DNA from 2 places in the Kribbella sp. NPDC051137 genome. Region 1 is predicted to be linked to the other one. Evidence: riboswitches for the same ligand, from Rfam matches in the RefSeq annotation. Region 1 holds a riboswitch; the other holds the start of a gene.
The links. A riboswitch is a leader RNA that binds a small molecule or an ion and turns the genes downstream of it on or off. The one in region 1 is predicted to bind thiamine pyrophosphate.
Positions count from the first base shown of each region.

Region 2: linked by a shared signal. The riboswitch ahead of thiC (phosphomethylpyrimidine synthase ThiC) and the one ahead of thiS (sulfur carrier protein ThiS) in region 1 are both predicted to bind thiamine pyrophosphate.

Region 1 covers NZ_JBFBBI010000005.1:344,882-349,421, reverse strand. Annotated here, with positions in the region: gene AB0M51_RS27655 (DUF6807 family protein) at 1-1,112, shown strand, start outside; gene AB0M51_RS27650 (thiazole synthase) at 1,087-1,860, opposite strand; gene thiS (sulfur carrier protein ThiS) at 1,862-2,065, opposite strand; TPP riboswitch at 2,057-2,168, opposite strand; gene AB0M51_RS27640 (glycosyl hydrolase) at 2,185-4,540, opposite strand, start outside.
Region 2 covers NZ_JBFBBI010000005.1:181,646-186,185, forward strand. Annotated here, with positions in the region: gene AB0M51_RS26840 (hypothetical protein) at 1-289, opposite strand, end outside; gene AB0M51_RS26845 (transposase) at 286-810, opposite strand; gene thiC (phosphomethylpyrimidine synthase ThiC) at 1,024-2,625, opposite strand; TPP riboswitch at 2,617-2,747, opposite strand; gene AB0M51_RS26855 (lysophospholipid acyltransferase family protein) at 2,775-3,527, shown strand; gene AB0M51_RS26860 (hypothetical protein) at 3,644-4,168, shown strand; gene AB0M51_RS26865 (hypothetical protein) at 4,165-4,398, opposite strand; gene AB0M51_RS26870 (inorganic phosphate transporter) at 4,412-4,540, opposite strand, start outside.

The DNA of each region.
Region 1 (4,540 bases):
TCGCGTTCGGGCTGCTGGCGCGGCTCAACGAGGTCGGCGTCGCGGTACCGGCTGATCTGTCGGTGACCGGGATGGACGACATCGGGCTGGCGCGCTTCGCCGTACCGTCGTTGACGACCGTGCGGGTCCCGCAGAAGGACCTGGGGGAGTTGGCCTGGCAGCGGTTGCTCGCGTCGATCGCAGGGCCTGCGGACGTGGCGGACGACGTACCGGAGTTGCGGCTGGCGGTGCGGGCGAGCACCGGTCCGGTGCCGCAGGAGCCGCGGGCCGCGGTGTCGGACGATCGGATCGGATGGCAGCAGCAGGGGGACATCTTCGAGCTGGGGAGTTCCGCGGGCATGCTCGCGCGGTACGAGTTCGGCCGGCGGATGCCGCAGGTGCATGCGCCGCGCCCGTACCTGCATCCGGTCCGGACCCTCGGCGGGCATCCGTTGACGCAGGTTAGTCCGGTCGACCACCGGCACCACTACGGCGTCTCGCTCGCGGTCGCGCAGGTGAACGGCACCTCGCACTGGGGAGGACGCACGTACGTCCGCGGCCAAGGCCCGACCCTGCTGACGAACCACGGCCAGCAACGCAGCCGCGGCGTCACCGTCGACGATCGTGAACTGGTCGACGAACTCACCTGGTACGACGAGCAGGGCCGTCCGCAACTGGTGGAACGCCGGAGGCTGACCGGCGACCTGGCGTTCGGCGGCTGGCGCCTCGACTGGCGGAGCGTGCTCACCGCCCGGTACGGCCCGGTCCGGATCGACAGCCCGGCGACGACCGGCCGCGAGGGAGCGGCGTACGGCGGGATCTTCTGGCGGCTACCGTTTTCGGAAACTGTTGTCCTGAGTTCCGACGGCGAAGGGGTGGAGGCGGCGTTCGGGTCGTCGAGTCCGTGGATCGCGCTCGTACAGGGGGACGTCAGCCTGCTGCTGGTCCAACCCGAGCAGGTACGGCCGTGGTTCCTGCGGGTCTCGCAGTACGTCGGCGTGTGCCCGGCGCTGGCGTGGGACGAACCGTTGGTGCTGCAACCGAACCAGGAGCTGGCCTTGTCGCTGACCGCGGTACTCCTGGATCGGTCGCTCGACGCGGCGGACGCTAAAACGCTGGCAGGCCAGTTGTAGGCGACGACGCGAGCGCGGACTGCCAGCGGCGCGGGACGCGTCCCGCCAGGCGGGCGTTCCGGCCGGCGGAGACGGCTTCGCGCATCGCGGCGGCCATCAGCGCGGGCTTCTCGGCGCGGGTCACCGGGGTCGCTAGCATCACCGCATCGCAGCCGAGCTCCATCGCCAGCGCGGCGTCACTCGCCGTACCGATGCCGGCGTCGACCACTACCGGGACGTTCGCAGCCTCGGCGATCAGCGCGAGGTTGTGCGGGTTCCGGATACCGAGCGCGGAACCGATGGGTGCGGCCAACGGCATCACCGCCGCACAGCCGGTCTGTTCCAGACGGCGGGCCAGGATCGGGTCGTCGTTGGTGTACGGGAGGACCGTGAAACCGTCCGCCACCAAGGCCTCGACGGCGTCCAGCAGCTCGATCGGGTCCGGCAGCAGCAGGTGGTCGTCGGCGACCACCTCGACCTTGATCAGGTCGGTCTCCAGCGCCTCGCGGGCGAGTTTCGCGGTCAGGACGGCCTCGGCGGCCGTGTGACAGCCGGCCGTGTTCGGCAGGACGTCGATGCCGTGCTTCTTCAGTACGTCGAGCACCGAGCCCTCGTGGCCGGTCCCGAGCCGGCGCATCGCGACCGTGGTGAGTTGGGTGCCAGAGGCAACCAACGCCTCCTCCAGCACCTCCAGGTTGGCGGCACCGCCGGTGCCCATGATCAGCCGGGAGGCGTACGTCCGCCCGCCGAGCTCGAGGGGATCGTCCATCTCAGCCTCCCTGTGTCGCGCTGACGATCTCGACCCGGTCGCCGGGGCGGACCGTGGTCTGCGCCCACTCGGCCTTGGTCAGCACGTTCTGGTTCACCGCGACCGCGATCCCGGTGCTCCGGTCGGAGTACTCCGCGACCAGCTCGGCCACCGACTTCCCGGCCGGCCCGTCGACCGCCGTACCGTTCACCCAGACGGATTCCATCGCGCTCCTCCCTACGCCGGAATTACCCGATTCAGGTTCAGCGGTCGGTGACGGACCGGTCACCCTCTCAGCCCACTTCCTGCGAGCTCCCGCGGACATCTCGACTGTAGCTCACCCTCCTAAGGTGTTGTCACCGCGGTCACGGTGGAGCCGGAGATGTACGTCGGCCAGGTGCCGACGGTGACGGTGACCTGACCGTTCGCGTTCGGGGTCAGGGTGTACGGCAGCCCGTACAGGCTGGTGACCTGGACCGGACCGGTCGCAGTGACCGTCACGGTCGTGTTCGCGCCGGAGGCGGCCCAGATCGCGCGGAACGGCGTACCGTCTCCCGCCGCGTACACCTGGTCGATCAGCCCGTTGCCCGGGTACTCCTTACCGAGGAACGTCGCCCCGCGGAGCTGACGGGCGGCCGTGGCGTACGCGACGTACGACGGTTTCGGGGTGTAGGCGCCGAGCGCGTCCGCCTCGTTGTGCACCAGGCCGAAGTTGTACTCCTGGTTGGCGGGGTCGATGCCGTCGTTCTTGAAGTCGTACACGTAGAACCGGTCGACGTCGTAGCCGGGGACGTTGAGCATCGCGCGGGCGACGTACATCGCCTGTGTCGGCTCGCTGACCGGCGCGGCGCTGCCGGCTCCGGTGTACCAGCCGGCCTCGGTGATCCAGATCGGTTTGTCGACACCACCGTTGTACTGCCGGATCGTCGCGCGGACCTGGTCGATGAAGGTGCCGAGGCTCTCGGGCGCGTTCAGGTAGTTGTACGGGTGTACCGACACCACGTCGAGGTACTTCAGCCCGCCGAGCTGGCAGAACTGCTGGAACCACGCCTGCTGGGTGACGTCGGTGTCCCCGCCGCCGATGACCGTCAGGCCCGGGTGGTTCGCCTTCAGCTTCGGATACGTTGCCTTGAGCAACGCCAGGTAGCTGTCGGGGGTGTAGTTGGACTGTCCGGCAGCGTTGACGTCCCACTCGTTCCAGATCGCCAGGTTCTTCACCTGTGGGTACTGGCTCGCGAGCGCGTCCGCGTAGTTCGCGAACCCGGCCCGCCCGGTGTCGGTGAACGGCGCGTCGAAAGCGTTGTCCGGCACGTCGTCGTACTTCGCGTTGCCGTAGTCCGCGATCAGCAGCGGGTCAAGACCGTTGGACTGGAAGGCCTGCTGGTACGACGTGAACTTGGCCGGGAATGTGTAGGTGCCGACGGTGGACTCGACGGCGGACCAGTACGCCTCGTCACGCGCGGTCCGCGCTCCGGACTGGGCGATCAGCGGTACCAGGTCCTGGTTCCACGTGCCGGCGAAGTGCGTACCGGCGCCTTGGTACGTCGGGGCCGTGGTCGCGGCGACCGCGTCGACGTTGACGGATGCCGACGTACCGCCGTTGGTGATCGCGCTCTTGTCCAGTGTCAGCATGATCGCCTTCGCCGGGCCGTGCCAGATGCCGTCGTCGGCGCCGCCGAAATGGAGGTACCCGGTGCCGCGGTCGAACTGGGTGAGGCTGAGGTGCTGCCAGCCGGTTCCGGACACGGCGAGGCGCTGCTGGTGGACCTGGCCGGTCGCGTCGGTCAGGCGGAGGCCGAGTGACGACAGCTGGCTGGATTTCACCCACAGATCAAGGGCTTTGAGGTCGATCGGGACGAAGGTGCGCTGGAGTGCGACATAGTTGCCGCCGCCGATGAAGTCGCCGCTGAGCTTGGCGGACTGGGTGCCGGCCTCCGGGGTTGTGGTGTCGTAGCTAAGGCTGCCGGTCGCGCCGGGGAACTCGCTGCCTGGGTAGAACGACCAGCCCTCCGCGGCGCTCTCGTAGTTGCCGAGCGGAGTCGTGGGCGCGGCCGCCGGGGCGTTGAGCGTCAGGTCGTCGAGGTTCACGCTGCTGCTGGTCGAGCCGTTGATCGCGCCCTTGTCGAGGATCACCTCGACCTGCTTGGCAGGGCCGTGCCAGACACCGTCGTTCACGCCGCCGAAGTGGCTGTACTGCTTGCCACCGTCGAATCGCGTGACGCTCAACGGCTGCCAATCCGTTGCCCCTGACAACGTCAGGCGTTGCTGGTGGACCTGACCGGTCGAGTCGGTGATGCGGAACGTCAGGAACGACAGGTTCGGCGTTTTCGCCCAGAAGCTCACGCTGGTCGCGGCGACCGACGGGACGGTGCGATTGACGCTGACGTAGGCACCGCCGGCACTGAAGTCACCAGACAGCTTGCCGGAGGTCGTGCCGGAGTGGTTCGTGGTCGTGTCGAGCGTGAAGCTCCCGGTGGCGCCGGGGTACTCGCTGCCCGGGTAGAACGTCCAGCCTTCGGTGGTGCTCTCGAAGTCGCCGACCCGGTTGGTGGTGAGGCCGGCGACTGGCGTCGTACTGACGGGGCTGAGGATGGCGAAGGTGGTCTTGGCGGTCGCCGTACCCGCCTGGACGGTGAGTTCGTACCAGCCGCGGGTGGTGACCGCGACCTGCAAGGTGCTCGCGGCGGCCTGGCTGCCGCTG
Region 2 (4,540 bases), 160 kb from region 1:
TCGACTGGGCGTGTGTGCTCCGTCTGTCCGCCAAAGCCAGCACAGACGTCGTCAGCGGGCCTCCCCCGGCCACTGCGAGCCCTCCTGCGACCAGGAGCAGCACGTCCCACCAGTGCTCGGCCCAGCCCGCCACACCGTCGTTGACGAGCAGCAGTACGCCGACAGCAGCCAAGCAGGCGAGCATGACGCCGCTGATGGCGATCTCGAAGTTGGACCCCGACTTGGGGATCCACGCCAGTACTGCGAGAACAAGCGCGACCGCGGTCAGCGAGAGGACCAGCGCCGTCACGCAGCAACCCCCTGGCCGAGGAGGTCCGCCGCAAGTACCCGTCCGCGCTGTTCCTCGACGACACCGGCCGCCTGGGCGCGTTGGGTCACTGCCGACTGGCTGATGCCGAGTTTCACGCCGATCTCCCGCCTGGTGAGTCCTTCGGCCAACAGGTCGGCCACGGCCCACCCGCGCTCGCTACGGCGTCGCAGTACGGACGCCATCAACCACAGCACCGTTTCCACCTGCTCTGCGCCGTGCGGGTCCGCTCCGACCACGTTCACGTGGTGAGGGCTCGACTTGGCCCGCGTCACCGCCTCCCGGGCGAACACGAACGCGTCACCGCTACCGGCCCTGGTACTGCGCGGCAGCGGCTCGGTGACGTCGCCGATGCCGAGGCCGACGTACCAGCTGTCCGACCGCAGCAGCTCGACGATCACGTCGACGGTCGCACGGGCCTCGTCCAGCACACCCTGCACCTCGTCCCCGGCGGTCCGCTCGAACCTGCGCAACAGCCCGGTACGCCGCGGCCGATGGTTCAAGGACGTCAGTAGCTCGGGTACGAGATCACTCGTGCTTCGGCTGCCCCGCTGATCTACCGTGAGAACGAAGACCATCGCCCGTACCTCCTTCCGACGGGTTAAGGCTACAGCCTTATTTACGCAGAGTGAAGGCCAAAACCTGAACCGATTCACCCCGATCACTCCCCGTGTCCGGCCCGGGAGGACGGCTCCCGGGCCGGATGCGAGCGCCGCTCAGTCCGCGATCGGCAGGTAGAGCTTCTGGTCGGCGGTGCGGAAGGTTTCGGACATCTCCGCGAAGCCGGCCTCGATTGCTTCCGTCGAGGTCAGGCCGCGTTCCTCGGCGTACTTGCGGATGTCGGCGGTGATGCGCATCGAGCAGAACTTCGGGCCGCACATCGAGCAGAAGTGCGCGGTCTTCGCGGGCTCGGCGGGCAGCGTCTCGTCGTGGAAGGACCGTGCGGTGTCCGGATCCAGCGAGAGGTTGAACTGGTCCTCCCAGCGGAACTCGAACCTCGCCTTCGACAACGCGTCGTCCCAGGCCTGCGCACCGGGATGGCCCTTCGCCAGATCGGCCGCGTGGGCAGCGATCTTGTACGTGATCACCCCGGTCTTCACGTCGTCACGGTCCGGCAGCCCCAGGTGTTCCTTGGGCGTGACATAGCAGAGCATCGCCGTGCCCAGCCAGCCGATCTGGGCGGCTCCGATCGCCGACGTGATGTGGTCGTACGCCGGCGCCACATCGGTTGCCAGCGGCCCCAAGGTGTAGAACGGCGCCTCACCGCAGAGCTCCTCCTCGAGCCGCACGTTCTCCGCGATCTTGTGCATCGGCACATGTCCCGGCCCCTCGATCATCACCTGGACGTCGTGCTCCCAGGCGATCCGGGTCAGCTCCCCGAGCGTCCGCAACTCGGCGAACTGCGCCTCGTCGTTGGCGTCCGCGATGCACCCCGGCCGCAGCCCGTCGCCGAGCGAGAACGTCACGTCGTACTCCCGCAAGATCTCGCACAACTCCGCGAAATGCGTGTACAGGAAGGACTCCTGGTGATGCGCGAGGCACCACGCGGCCATGATCGAACCGCCCCGCGACACGATCCCGGTGATCCGTCGCGCGGTCAGCGGCACGTACCGCAGGAGCACGCCGGCGTGCACGGTCATGTAGTCCACGCCCTGCTCGCACTGCTCGATCACGGTGTCGCGGTACACCTCCCACGACAGCGCCGCCGGATCGCCCTTCACCTTCTCCAGCGCCTGGTAGAGCGGCACCGTACCGATCGGCACCGGCGAGTTCCGCAGGATCCACTCCCGGGTCTCGTGGATGTTCTTCCCGGTGGACAGGTCCATCACCGTGTCCGCGCCCCACCGGGTCGCCCAGACGAGCTTCTCGACCTCCTCCTCGATCGAGGAGGACACCGCGGAGTTGCCGATGTTCGCGTTCACCTTCACCAGGAACTTCTTCCCGATGATCATCGGCTCGCTCTCCGGGTGGCAGCGGTTCGCCGGGATCACCGCGCGCCCGCGCGCCACCTCCGCCCGGACGAACTCCGGATCGAGCCCTTCCCGGACGGCGACGTACCGCATCTCCTCGGTGATCGTCCCGGCCCGCGCGTGGCCGAGCTGGGTACGCCGGTCGCGCCCGGCGATCCAGTCCCGCCGCAGCGGCGGCAGTCCCGCCTGTACGTCGATCCGCGCGGACGCGTCGGTGTACGGACCCGACGTGTCGTAGAGGTCGAAGTACTCGCCGTTGGTGAGATTGACGCGCCGCGCCGGCACGCCCAGCTCGCCGCGGCGGATCTTCTCCGACCCCGAGATCGGGCCGGTGCTGACATTGACCATGCTGCTGCTCCCTACGCCGGAATTACCCGGACAGGTTCTGCGGTCGGCGGCGCCGGCCAGGTCAGATTCCTGGGTCCAGCCGCCCTCTCAGCCCACTACGGTGCGAGCTCCCGCGGTCTGTAGTTGTCACCGCACACCATAATCGGGACATGCGAGACCTCGTGTACCCGCCCGTGATCGGCTTCGCCAAGACCGCCTTCCTGGCCCTGGACCTGAAGATCCGCCGGACCGGGACCGAGCACGTCCCGCGCTCCGGCGGCGCACTGGTCGCGATCAACCACATCAGCTACGTCGACTTCATCCTCGGCGGGTACGGCGCGCTGCCGGCCAGGCGGCTGGTCCGCTTCATGGCCAAGGAAGTGCTGTTCCGGAACCGGTACTCCGGTCCGTTGATGCGTGGCATGCACCACATCCCGGTGGACCGGGAGGCGGGCGCCGCGTCGTACCGGACGGCCGTCGACTACCTCCGGGCCGGCGAACTGGTCGGGGTGTTCCCGGAGGCCACGATCAGCCGGTCGTTCGAGCTGAAGGAGTTCAAGTCCGGCACGGTCCGGATGGCGGCGGAGGCCGGCGTACCGGTGCTGCCGATGATCCTGTGGGGCACCCAGCGGATGTTCACCAAGGACCACCCGCGGGACTTCACCCGGCACCGCCCGATCTCGATCAGCATCGGCGCACCGCTCACCGTGACGCCGGACGACGACCCGGCGGAGGCGACCGCCCGGCTGCGCTCGACGATGGCCGGGATGCTCGACCAGAGCATCCGCGGGTATCCGGAACAGCCGCACGGTGCCTGGTGGCTGCCGGCCGCGTACGGCGGCGGCGCGCCGACCCCGGCGGAGGCGGAGCGGCTGGACCGCGAGGAGCTGGCGCGGCGGGCCGAACGACGGCAGAACCCTTGACCCTCGGGGCGGATCGAGGGTACGAAAGCATTCGTTGATGTGACAGGCACCTGGGGGGTTCCTGTTCGGCGGGCGGCTGCCGCCGCCCGTGCACTCGAGCAGGCGGGGGCGGGCAAGTGTTCGATTCACCGGAGGAGCTGCATCTTTTCGAGCCCGGTGCGCTGACACCTGCGCCGCACGTGGCCGAGCACATTCCAGACGCCGGCGCGTACTTCGTGGACTGGGCGACCCGCGACCTCTCCCCCGACCGCGCCCGCGAGATCGAGTCCGCGGTGAACGGACGGCGCAACCAGAACGGCTGGTTCCCGCTGGAGACGCTGGACAGCATCGGCAGCAAGGGCTTCTGGCGCGGCCCGCTGACCTATCTGGCGCGGATGACGGCCGACGACCCGCAGATCGTGCAGGACTGGGCCACGGACGGCCTTCCGGACGAGCAGAGCGGCCGGATCGAGGCGACCGTTGACGACCTGCTCCACCAGCAGGGCCACGCGGCTGCGGCCACCTGGGCGGTCGCCGTACGACCCCGCATGTTCCTGGACGCAGAGGTGCTCGGCAGCCGTCTACTGGCCGCCTGGGAGTACAACCTCGGCTCCATCCGCGCAAAGGACGTGGCCAAGGCTGTACGCCGCTGGAACCGCTAGTGGAACTGCGGAATGATCAAGTACAGCCCGTAGAGCACGGCAGCGAGACAGGCCGCGAAGCACAGCGCAGCCACGCCGGTGTCCACGAAGGACGGCTGCCGCTTCTCGTCGATCGCCACCGCACGCCGCGACATCGCGGTCACTCCGAACGCGAACAGCACCGCCAGGCCGACGCCGAAGATCAGGCTGACCAGTGCGACCTCGCCGAGGGCAGTCCAGTTGATGTGCATCCCCGTACTCCTCTCAGACCGTTGCGGGCGTGGTCGCGGCGGCGGCCGGGCTCGGGTACTCGTTGACGTTGTCCGAGGTCACCGGGCGGCGCCGGGAGGCCGCGTAGATCGCGCCGCCGGCAGCGGTCGCCAGGACCGCGAT